Regions from separate parts of the Trichocoleus sp. ST-U2 genome, predicted to be linked through region 2. Evidence: predicted binding sites of a transcription regulator. Region 2 holds the regulator's gene; the other holds the start of a gene.

Region 1 (5,633 bases), on a different contig from region 2:
AGTCTATATGGCAACATCAACATTACGATCGCCCTCCTCTTTCTCTTGCTTCGTGCCCTTTGCGTCTAAGCGCTCCCTTGCGGCTTCGCTAACGCGGTTCAAACAAAAAAAGCTGCTTCCACTAGGAAACAGCTTTTTTAATTAGTAGGTGGGCAATGCCCACCCAGAGAGTAAATTAGTAGTCGAAGTCGCCGCCCATGCCAGCGCCAGCACCCGCAGGAGCGCCATCTTTCGGCTCAGGCTTGTCAACCACGATGCACTCGGTGGTCAGCACCATGCCAGCGATAGAAGCGGCATTTTGCAGAGCGGAACGAGTCACCTTAGCGGGGTCAACGATACCAGCTTCAAACATATCGACGAACTCATTTGTCGCGGCGTTGTAGCCGACGTTGAAGTCCTTCTCTTTGACGCGCTCAGCGATGACAGCGCCATTCTGACCGGCGTTTTCAGCGATCCGCTTCAGAGGAGCAGCCAAAGCACGAGAAACAATCATCGCACCTGTCAGCTCTTCATTCTTCAGGTTGGCAGTTGCCCACTCTTCCAGTTGGGGAGTCAGGTGAGCTAGGGTTGTGCCACCGCCAGGAACGATCCCTTCTTCCACAGCAGCTTTAGTCGCGTTGATGGCATCTTCCAGACGCAGCTTCTTGTCCTTCATTTCGGTTTCGGTCGCAGCGCCCACTTTGACGACAGCGACGCCACCAGCCAGCTTAGCTAGACGCTCTTGCAGCTTCTCGCGGTCGTAGGAAGAATCGGTTTCGTCCATTTGACGGCGGATTTGCTCACAACGAGACTTCACAGCAGCTTCGTTGCCTTCGGCGACAATTGTGGTGTTGTCCTTGGTGATGTTGATGCGGCGAGCTTTGCCCAGCATTTCTAACCGGGTGCTTTCCAGCTTCAGACCAGCATCTTCGGTGATCAGCTGACCACCAGTGAGAACGGCAATGTCTTCCAGCATTGCTTTGCGGCGATCGCCAAAACCAGGAGCCTTAACAGCAGCCACGTTCAGCACACCCCGCAGGCGGTTAACTACTAGGGTTGCCAGTGCTTCTTTCTCGATGTCCTCAGCGATAATGATCAGAGGACGACCAGCACGAGCGACTTGCTCCAGAACGGGCACTAAGTCTTGGACAAGCGTGATTTTCTTATCGGTCAGCAGGATGAAAGGCTCTTCCAGAACCGCTTCCATCCGCTCCATGTCGGTAGCGAAGTAGGGAGAGATGTAGCCTTTGTCAAAGCGCATCCCTTCAGTGATTTCTAGTTCGGTGGTCATGGACTTCCCTTCTTCTAGGGAGATGACGCCTTCTTTGCCCACCTTATCCATCGCTTCAGCGATCATCCGACCGACTTCTTCGTCGTTACCAGCAGAGATGGTTCCAACTTGAGCGATCGCTTTGGAATCTTCTACTTGTTTGGCGTGTTCGGCAATTCTTTCCACCAGGAAGCCAGTGGCTTTGTCAATCCCGCGCTTCAGAGAAATTGCATTCGCACCCGCAGCAACGTTTCTCAAGCCCTCTTTTACGATTGCGTGAGCGAGAACGGTTGCAGTCGTGGTGCCATCACCAGCAGCATCATTGGTCTTAGAAGCAGCTTGACGAATTAAGGAGACACCCGTGTTTTCAACGTGATCTTCTAATTCAATTTCTTTGGCAATGGTGACACCATCATTCACGATTTGCGGTGCGCCAAACTTCTTCTCTAGTACCACGTTGCGGCCTTTAGGGCCGAGAGTGACAGCCACTGCTTCAGCTAGGATGTCCATCCCTTTTTCCAGGGCGCGACGAGCGTTTTCGTTGTAAATAATGCGCTTAGCCATAGTTCCTCAGTTGTTTTGAGTTTTGAGTTTTGAGTTTTGAAGGAGTGTTGAGCGTTGAGTTTTGAGCGTTGAGTTAAGCAGATGTTTTTAACTCGGAACTCTCAACTCAGAACTCATAACTTTATGAAACGACTGCTAAAATGTCCTTCTCTGAGAGCAGAACGTACTCTTCTGTGCCGAGTTTGATGTCTGTGCCAGCGTACTTGGAGTAGAGAACCTTGTCGCCCACAGAGACTTCCAACTCAACACGAGTGCCTTTGTCATCGCGCTTGCCAGGTCCCACAGCGACGACTTCCCCTACTTGAGGCTTTTCTTTGGCATTATCAGGAAGAAGAATTCCACCAGCGGTTTTCTCTTCAGCAGCGCTCACTTTCACAAAAACGCGATCGCCCAGCGGCTTAACAGTGGATACGCTTAGAGATACAGCTGCCATACAAACTTCGCTCCTATTACAGGTTTGACTCAAGACACACGATTCGTTCGTTGAGAATTAGCACTCTCAACCTCTGAGTGCTAATTTAGCCCAACCAGTGTGCGATCGCAACAAAATTCTTTGTACGGGTTCCCGAACTTATCCGGTTGTCGGAAGACTTTAGTAGAAATGCTTAAGACACAAAGATAGCTTTAGTCATTGGGATGGCATAGCGCGCTCGCACTCAATCTGCTAAAAAAAATTGGAACCGCTAAAATCTCCTAAAAAACGGATATCTCGCTTCTTCCAAGGAAATCAAATAAATAATGACTGAAAACACAGTGGCTGAGTCTAGCCCTGAAATTCCTGAAACTTGTCAATCATCAGACCCAAACGCTCTCGCCGCTTGTGTGCAGACCTTGGGACTGAATCAAATTCAGCGCCATGTCTTCATCTGTGCCGATCCAACCTTACCCCAGTGTTGCTCCAAGGAAACCAGTTTAGAATCTTGGAATTACTTGAAAAAGCGACTTAAAGAGCTAAAACTAGACAAGCCTTCCGACAAAAGCCCTCTTTGCATTTTCCGCACCAAAGCAAACTGTCTGCGAGTTTGCTCCCAAGGCCCAATTCTAGTCGTTTACCCAGATGGTGTTTGGTATCGTGGAGCGACTCCTGAAGTCATTGAGCGGATTATCCAAGAACATCTGATTGGCAACAAAATTGTGCAAGAATACGCTTTCTTGGTTCATCCACTACCAAAACCCTATACAGTAACATAGTAGCTACGTTATATTCTTCCGTGTACCTACTAGATTTTCGTCGTTGTGACCCATGTCAGTGACTATAATTTTCTAAAAAGAGATTATAGGAATTGCCTAGACTTAGTAGGAGTCGGTGCAGCAGGGTGCTGAAAAAAACGTAAACTATACGTACAAAACGGTTTAAATTTTCACAATTCCAGGCTTGGCGAGTGGCACAGCATGAAAGACACCAGTATAAGAGATAACAAACGACTGTTGCTGATTGATGACGACCCCAACCTGATTTTGCTGGTCAAGGACTACCTGGAATTTCGGGGGTACGAAGTCATCACCGCTGAAAATGGTCGGGAAGCACTGGAAGTTCTAGAGCATGATATTCCTGACATGATTATCTGTGATGTCATGATGCCAGAGATGGACGGAATTGCCCTTGTGCAACACGTCAGAGAAGATCCCCGCATCAGCTGGATTCCAGTTCTATTCCTCTCAGCGAAAGGTCAAAGTCAAGACCGAGTCAAGGGTCTCAATACTGGGGCAGATGTCTACATGGTCAAGCCCTTTGAGCCTGAAGAATTGGTGGCGCAAGTGGAATCTTCTCTTAAGCAGGCCACTCGCCTAATTCATCATCCAGCTAGAGGAACCGAAGGAGGGTCGAAACTCCAGGTACCTGACACTGTAGAATTAACCCCGACCGAGCTGAAAGTAGTTCAGTTTGTGGCAAGAGGTATGGCAAATCGAGAAATTGCTGAGCAGATGAACGTCTCTCAGCGCACGATTGAGAGCCACGTATCCAATATGTTAGGTAAAACGAATCTCCATAACCGCACGGAGTTAGCTCGTTGGGCGATTGAGAGTAATATGGCTTAACAAATAAAAAGGCAAAATTAATAATTTCTATTATTAATTTTGCCTTTTTAAATTTTCGTTACCACCCATCTTGTTCGCTGTCAGATTTGCCCCACAGTTCTAGATCCAGTTCATTCAAATAAGTTAAGGCGCTTTGAAGTTGGCGAGTCGATCCTGAGAGTTCTAGGTCAAACCAGCCATCATCTCTAGCGTTGGCTCCTAAAAGGGCAGCAGCAATATTAACTGTGACACCGTGGTGAGAGACTAGTCGTGAGATGATTGGATCTTCCTGATATTCCTTGGGAATGCGGATTCTGACACGCATTTTAGTAGGTCTTTTATCTTCGTGCCCAGTCGTAGATTGAGCTGGTTTAGAGGTATTTACAGGCAAGTCATTTGTACTGTACATAGTCTTCAATTCCTCCTATTCAACATCTTTAATACTGGTTTTACGCTCTAGAATTTCTTTCAAGACCAGGGTCACTAACGCGAGTGCGCCAAGCAGAACGGCGGCTGAGAAAGATGCTTGAGTCTGGTATTGCTTATAAGCTTCCTCCACAAACAACGGCAGGGTTTGAGTTTTGCCCGCAATATTGCCAGATACAACCGAGACGGCACCAAACTCGCCCATGACTCTGGCGTTGGTCAAAATGACGCCGTAGAGGAGACCCCAGCGAATATTCGGCAGAGTGACGCGCCAGAAGATTTGCCAGTCATTCGCACCCAACGTTTTAGCCGCTTCTTCTTGATCTGAACCAGCTTCTTCCAAAACAGGAATCACTTCACGGGCGACAAAAGGCATCGTAATAAATGCGCTCGCCAATATCATTGCAGGCGCGGCAAAAATAATTTTTATGTTTGCTGCCGCTAGCAGCGACCCAAACCAACCATTGCGTCCATAGAGCAGCACGATCATCAGTCCAGCGACGACTGGGGATACGGCAAAGGGGATGTCTAAAAGGCTGATGAGAAAGGTTCGACCCCGAAATCGATGTCGTGCGACCACCCAAGCTGCACAGAGTCCAAACACGACATTCATCGGTACGACAATTAGGGCGATCAAGATAGTCAGCTTTACAGCATGAAGAAAGTTGGGTTCCGTCAGATTGTGTATAAAGGGGCCAATCCCTCCCTTAAATGCTTGCACAAAGACGTTGATGGCTGGAATGAACAGAATCACAGCTAAGTAAGCGATCGCTACCCCAATCAAAACAAATTTTACCCAGCTTTTTTCCTTCTGGATTGAGGAGACTTGAGGCGTTTTTGAATCTGGATTAAAAGACTTCCCTGCTACATTAGAGTTCATACCGTCGTCCCCACGCTTGCAAAAGATTAATTACGATTAGAACTAACAGCGAAATTACTAATAAAACGGTGCCAATCACCGTTGCGCCTGAATAGTCATATTGTTCCAATCGCTGAATAATCAAAACAGAGGCGATTAAGTCCTTAAAAGGTATATTCGCCGCCACAATTACGATCGAGCCATATTCTCCAACAGCACGGGCAAATCCCAACGCTACACCTGTTAAAATTGCTGGCATTAAAGGTGGCAAAACAACCCGCCAAAAGGTCTGAAATTTAGAGGCTCCCAAAGACCAAGCGGCTTCTTCAATTTCATGCTCCATTTCTTGCAATACAGGCTGCAAGGTTCGCACCACAAATGGCAAGGAGATAAACACCATCGCGATCCCCACTCCCAATCGCGTGAATGCCACCTTAATCCCCAAAGGTGCTAGCAGGGAACCAATCCAACCGTTCTCGCTGTAGACCGTTGCCAGTGTCAAACCCGCGACTGAAG
Region 2 (5,633 bases):
CCTCTAGCTTGACTGAATCTTGGTCTTCACCCTGATTCTTATCGGCAGTGGTTGTGAGTTGTGTCCAGGCAGAGATCGGTTGATTCTCCAGGGTAAATGAGCTAACGCTCAACCCTTGCTGTTTGGCAACAGCATCTAGACGATCGATTGCCGCTTCTGCCTTTGTCGTTGCTGATTTCTCGGCGACAAAAATCCAATCTGAATCTTTGCGGTCGGCACGAGGTAGCATTCCTAAAGCGTACTCGCCTTGCACCCAACTAAAGATATCTTGCTTTAAATCAATGCCCCAACGAGCTTGGAGATTCGCGATGGGTTGATCGATCAGTTGGACAAGGCTATCATCGCTATCTAATCCAGAAGTGAGTTGAGTCCACAGTTGCTCTAAGTTACTACCAGAAGCTGCGATCGCTATTTTCTCTGGTAGATACTGCAACGCTCCGACTGGTTGAGATAGGCTGGGAGTTGTCGGGGGGATTTCCTGTCCGGTAGCCGCTAATAAAGCGGTTTCTGCCAGCAATCCTTGAGTTTTTGGAGAGATGGCGATGGCTAAACTCTCATAGGTTGGGTCAATTTCCATCTGTGAATTGTTCCCCAGCAACTTCGCCAGCGCGGGTAGATTTACATAAGTCAGACCAATTTTCGGCTGAGAGATGCTTTCGATTGCCCGCTGATAAGAAGTTGAATCGCTGAGGCTGAGATTGGGCGCTTGCACATTATTAATGGCTTCTTTCAGCACCCTAGGATTATTGGCAAACAACACAAAGCGATCGCCAACAACTGCGGTAGCAACCGAGTTTTGAGCTGAGGCGCGGTTTATTGCGTCTTTTGGCAATGCCGATCTATCGCGGTTGTAAAAGCCTTTATTTCCAGCATCTTGAGTTTTGACGACCGACTCTTGATTCTTATAAATCAGCTTGACACCTTTATAAGTCTCAAAGACTAAATCTGTCTCAACATTTGCTTGCTTCTGCCAGAACAAATCCACAAACTCGCGGCTGCGTTGCGGATTTTTGGTGGTGACAGCCAGTAGCAGCCCGCGCTGCTCTCCATTGTCACGGGTGCGATCGATATCCAAGCTGGTGAGAGCCAGCGTGATTTCATCCCCCAGCCAGGGTTGGATATCTCGGCGATAGTCCAGATCCGTGTTCGCGAGTAAGCTTTGTTTAAATTGGTTGAGTTCTGCACGCGATCGCTTGCGGTTCGCGGGACGCGCTACAGCCTGCCGCAACCCTTCCAACCGATCTGGATTCACAAGCAATGACACCATTACGGGTGCCTTTTTCGGCACAAATATGGTGGCAGATGGGTTCGTCACCTCCCCACCCCCTAGAAGGGCGAGAGGACTGTTTGCCCTCAGCCAGTAAAAGCCACCGGCACCAATTAACAGCAGCACTAAAACGCCAGCTGCCAGAACGTAGAAAAACGAGCGTCGCTTCATGGTGAAATGTAGACCTTGGGTGAGCGCGATTCAGCTAAGAACACTAATCCCGATGCCAGAACCTATTATTTCAGCTCATCGGACTGCCAACTATTAAAATCTTAGTTAATCTCCAGCGTTGCACAACCTCATGTCTGCTCAATCTTTTCGCCAAGATATTCCCCAGATTAGCGTAGAAGAACTTGCCAGCCGTCTTGCCGATTCCCCTGAGAGTCTGCAATTGGTGGATGTGCGAGAACCACAGGAAGTTGCGATCGCCAGCATTGAGGGTTTTGAAAACCTCCCCTTGTCGGAATTTGCCGACTGGGCTGACCAAATCCAGACCCAGTTCGATCCGCACGCCGAGACGCTGGTTCTCTGTCATCATGGCATCCGTTCGGCGCAGATGTGCCAGTGGCTACAAATGCAAGGCTTCACCAATGTCAAAAATATTGCTGGTGGCATCGATGCCTACTCAATCCGAGTCGATCCGACAATTTCCCAATACTAATGATCCCAGTACAAAACTATCTTGAAGCTGGAACCTCTTCCCCAACCCCGCTCCTGCAACAAGAGGGCAGAAATTCTCTTTCTTCCCTACTAAGGAAAAAGGCTGGGGTTAGATTTTTTAATTAAATACGGTTCACGATATTGTTTTAATTTTTACTAGCGAAATAAGTATTTAGAGGTTTTGGCTGACAAACTTCGATGCAGTCGAGTAGACTACAGACAATCCTGATAGAGACTGTGGACTCTAGAGTTACGGGTAGCGATAATGTCCTAACTCTGCGCTCGATCGTCATGGTATGTCTAAGGTTGGAGTTCGGCGGCTGTTATGCTTCTACTGGCTGGGTGTGGCGAACCGGCAGGCAGAAGGCAGCATCTGCTATTCTGTTTTAACCTATCCTATATTTAATCGGCTGCTTGCTTGACAAGAGCGCCGGACTTACTGAGAAATTCATCATCAGAAGTCCAGGAATTTCCAATTGTTTTTAAAACCCTATCCAATTCGGCTTTCGTTTAAATGGCTAGGCAAGTAAGTCTGACTGACCGTCAACAACGTATTCTCTGGGCAACTGTCCGTCACTATATTGCGACGGCTGAGCCAGTCGGCTCAAAAGCTTTGGTAGACGAGTATAATCTGTGCGTCAGTCCAGCGACGATTCGCAATGCAATGGGCGTCTTAGAGAAAGCGGGGTTGCTCTATCAACCCCATACCTCGGCTGGACGGGTTCCCTCTGACTCTGGCTATCGAATTTATGTCGATCAATTAATTAAGCCTTCTGAAGCCTTGGGGCGTCAGGTAGAGCAGTTATTCACAAACCGTTTGAGCTTGGAACATCAAAGCTTCGAGACTGTGTTGCGGGGTGCAGCGCAAATTCTGGCAACGCTCAGCGGTTATATTACCCTGATCACGATGCCGCAGACTCGAACTAATCGTTTGCGGCATTTGCAACTGGTGCAGCTCGATCCGGGAAGGGTGATGCTGATTGTGGTGACGGATTCTTATGAGACGACTAGCGTCTTAATGGAGTTACCGCTCTCAGAATCGGAGGATGAGCAACCGGATGCAGAAATTGTAGATCGGGAGTTGCAAATTTTATCGAATTTTTTGAATAGCCACTTGCGGGGGCGATCGCTCAGTGAACTGGCAACTTTAGACTGGAGCGAACTAGACCGAGAATTTCAACGATATGTTGATTCTTTGCGAAATCTCCTCTCCGACTTGATCCGTCGCACTTCCCAACCTGCCACAACTCAAATTATGGTTCGTGGCGTCGCTGAAGTATTGCGTCAGCCAGAATTTTCCGAATTACAGCAAGTGCAGACGCTTATACACCTATTGGAAGAGGAACAAGACCAGTTGTGGCCTTTAATCTTTGAATGGCCTAGACCAGATGTCACGGCTATTTCAGATGTCACCTCTGGTTCGCGAGTGACAGTGCGGATTGGTTCGGAAAATCCTTTAGAACCGATGCGTACCTGTACGCTGATTTCTGCAACTTATCAGCAGGGTTCAGTACCCGTGGGAAGTGTAGGTGTTTTGGGGCCAACGCGGATGGTGTACGAAAATGCGATCGCACTCGTTGAAGCTGCCGCCGATTATCTCTCTGATGCTCTTACGCAACCCGCTTAATTTAGAAAATGGCTAATAGCTAATCGCGATTAGCTAATGGGTAGCCGTTCACTACGAACCACGAACGATAAACATGGCTAATTTCGATTAGCTCTAATTTTTACTTTTCATTTTTCATTGATATTGATATGGTTAGAAAAGTTGGCTTTTGGTCGCTTTGGGCAGCATTTATTACCTATGCCTTTCTATTAGCACCTCCTGAACAACCAGGCACGTTTGAACTGATAAAAAACCTCTCTACAGGTCAATGGGCGGGGATTAACCCCCTAGTTGTCGCTCTATTCAATCTGCTGGGCATCGTACCGATGATTTACGCCTGCCTAATGTTGATTGATGGCAAACAGCAAAAGGTAAAAGCTTGGCCTTTTTCGGCGTTCTCTTTTGGAGTCGGAGCGTTTGCTTTGCTACCTTATTTAGCATTGCGAGAACCCAACCAAGAATTTCACGGACAAAAGAATTTATTTCTGAAAATACTCGATTCCCGGTGGCTTGGTCTTTTGCTGACATTGGGCGCTGGGAGTTTGGTTGTTTATGGCTTGTTGGGCGGTAATTGGGCAGATTATATTCACCAGTTCCAGACAAATCGCTTCGTTCATGTCATGAGCTTGGATTTCTGCTTGCTGTGGTTAATATTTCCTGCACTTCTGGGAGATGACATGGCGCGTCGGGGAATCAAGAATTCTGCACTTTTTTGGATAGTGGCACTGATTCCTTTGTTTGGCGCTTTAGCTTATCTTTGCCTGCGTCCTCCCTTACCAGAAACTAATGCCGAAGCTTTCTCCACGGAACGGCAACCCGCACAATCTAGAAATTAAAATTTGATGGAAATATGGCTAGAAAAACAGCACTTTGGTTATTATGGGCTGGATTTATCTCCTATGTTTTGCTGCTGGCACCGCCAATTACGCCAGACACACTGAGGCTCATTAAAAATATATTGACGGGTCAGTGGACCCAGGTCAACCCAATTATCCTTTCTATATTTTCCCTGATTGGCATCTGGATACTCATCTATAGCTGTCTTTTGTTCGTCGATGGGAGGATGCAAAAGATTCGTTTCTGGCCTTTTGCTTTGGGTTCAGCGGGAACGGGAGTGATTAGCCTAATACCTTATTTAGCATTGAGGGAACCGAATCAAGAGTTTTCCGGGCAAAAGGATACCTTGCTGAAAGTTTTTGATTCTCGCTGGACGGGTATTATCCTCAATTTCAGCACGCTTTTCTTGCTAGCATTTGGCTTGCTTGCGGGTGATTGGGCAGGGTTTATTCAACAATTCCAAAGCGATCGCTTTGTCAATGGCATGAGTTTGGCTTTTTGCCTGTTCTGTCTGTTGTTTCCGACCGTTCTCGGCGATGATATGGCGCGTCGAGGGTTCAATATTCCCCCAGTTTTTTGGGCAGTATCGCTGGTTCCTCTGTTGGGACCCCTTGCCTATCTCTGTATTCGTCCACCTTTACCAGAAGCCGGTGCTGGTTCAGCACCAGAGTCTGTTGCGAACACTACACGAGTGTGAACAATTTTCGAGGTTTTTAGGAGAGAACAAACCGCGGAGGTCGCAGAGGACGCGGAGGAAAGAAAGGAGAGGCTGTGGCTTTCTTTTGAATGCAAGTTGGTGTGACTTAAGACGGAGGTAAGTGCTGTTATCGGACTTTTAAAGTTAAATAATTGATGTATAAAGTTATGGGTCAAGATTATGGGCAGAAAAATTGCCTTGTTCTTGATATGGATTACATTTCTTGTCTATACCGTATGGTTAGATCCACTTGCTCAACCAGAGACGTTTTCACTGGTTTGGAAGTTGTTAACATTCCAGTTGGCAGATGTGAATGCAATTCTTGTGGCTATCTTCTGGCTCATGGGCGTTTGGCCTATGATTTATGCTTGTCTGATGTTTGCTGATGGCACAACGCAACCGTTTCGCTCATGGCCTTATTTCATTGGGGCAAATGGAACGGGTGTGATTTGCTTTATCCCCTATTTAATTTTCCGAAAATCGAATCAAGAATTTCCTGGACGGAAGGATAAATTACTAAAAATTCTAGATTCCCGTTGGACAGGAATTTTCCTACTGTTAACAAC

What was found. Region 2 encodes HrcA, which represses chaperone genes, less so after heat shock. Its sites were predicted from a motif close to ANTTAGCACTCNNNANTNNNGAGTGCTAANT; they were not measured.
Region 1: groES (co-chaperone GroES) is a predicted target of HrcA. The motif match lies at 2,302-2,332, and genes of this name have one in related genera.

The regions. Positions count from the first base shown of each region.
Region 1 is NZ_JAMPJY010000019.1:4,240-9,872, reverse strand. It holds gene groL (chaperonin GroEL) at 176-1,813, opposite strand; gene groES (co-chaperone GroES) at 1,935-2,246, opposite strand; gene NC996_RS14340 (ferredoxin) at 2,552-3,004, shown strand; gene NC996_RS14335 (response regulator transcription factor) at 3,206-3,853, shown strand; gene NC996_RS14330 (NIL domain-containing protein) at 3,912-4,157, opposite strand; gene cysW (sulfate ABC transporter permease subunit CysW) at 4,257-5,138, opposite strand; gene cysT (sulfate ABC transporter permease subunit CysT) at 5,128-5,633, opposite strand, start outside.
Region 2 is NZ_JAMPJY010000048.1:35,065-40,697, reverse strand. It holds gene NC996_RS23425 (DUF3352 domain-containing protein) at 1-1,438, opposite strand, end outside; gene NC996_RS23420 (rhodanese-like domain-containing protein) at 1,569-1,928, shown strand; gene NC996_RS23415 (hypothetical protein) at 2,126-2,317, shown strand; gene hrcA (heat-inducible transcriptional repressor HrcA) at 2,442-3,554, shown strand; gene NC996_RS23405 (DUF2834 domain-containing protein) at 3,683-4,369, shown strand; gene NC996_RS23400 (hypothetical protein) at 4,384-5,067, shown strand; gene NC996_RS23395 (DUF2834 domain-containing protein) at 5,248-5,633, shown strand, end outside.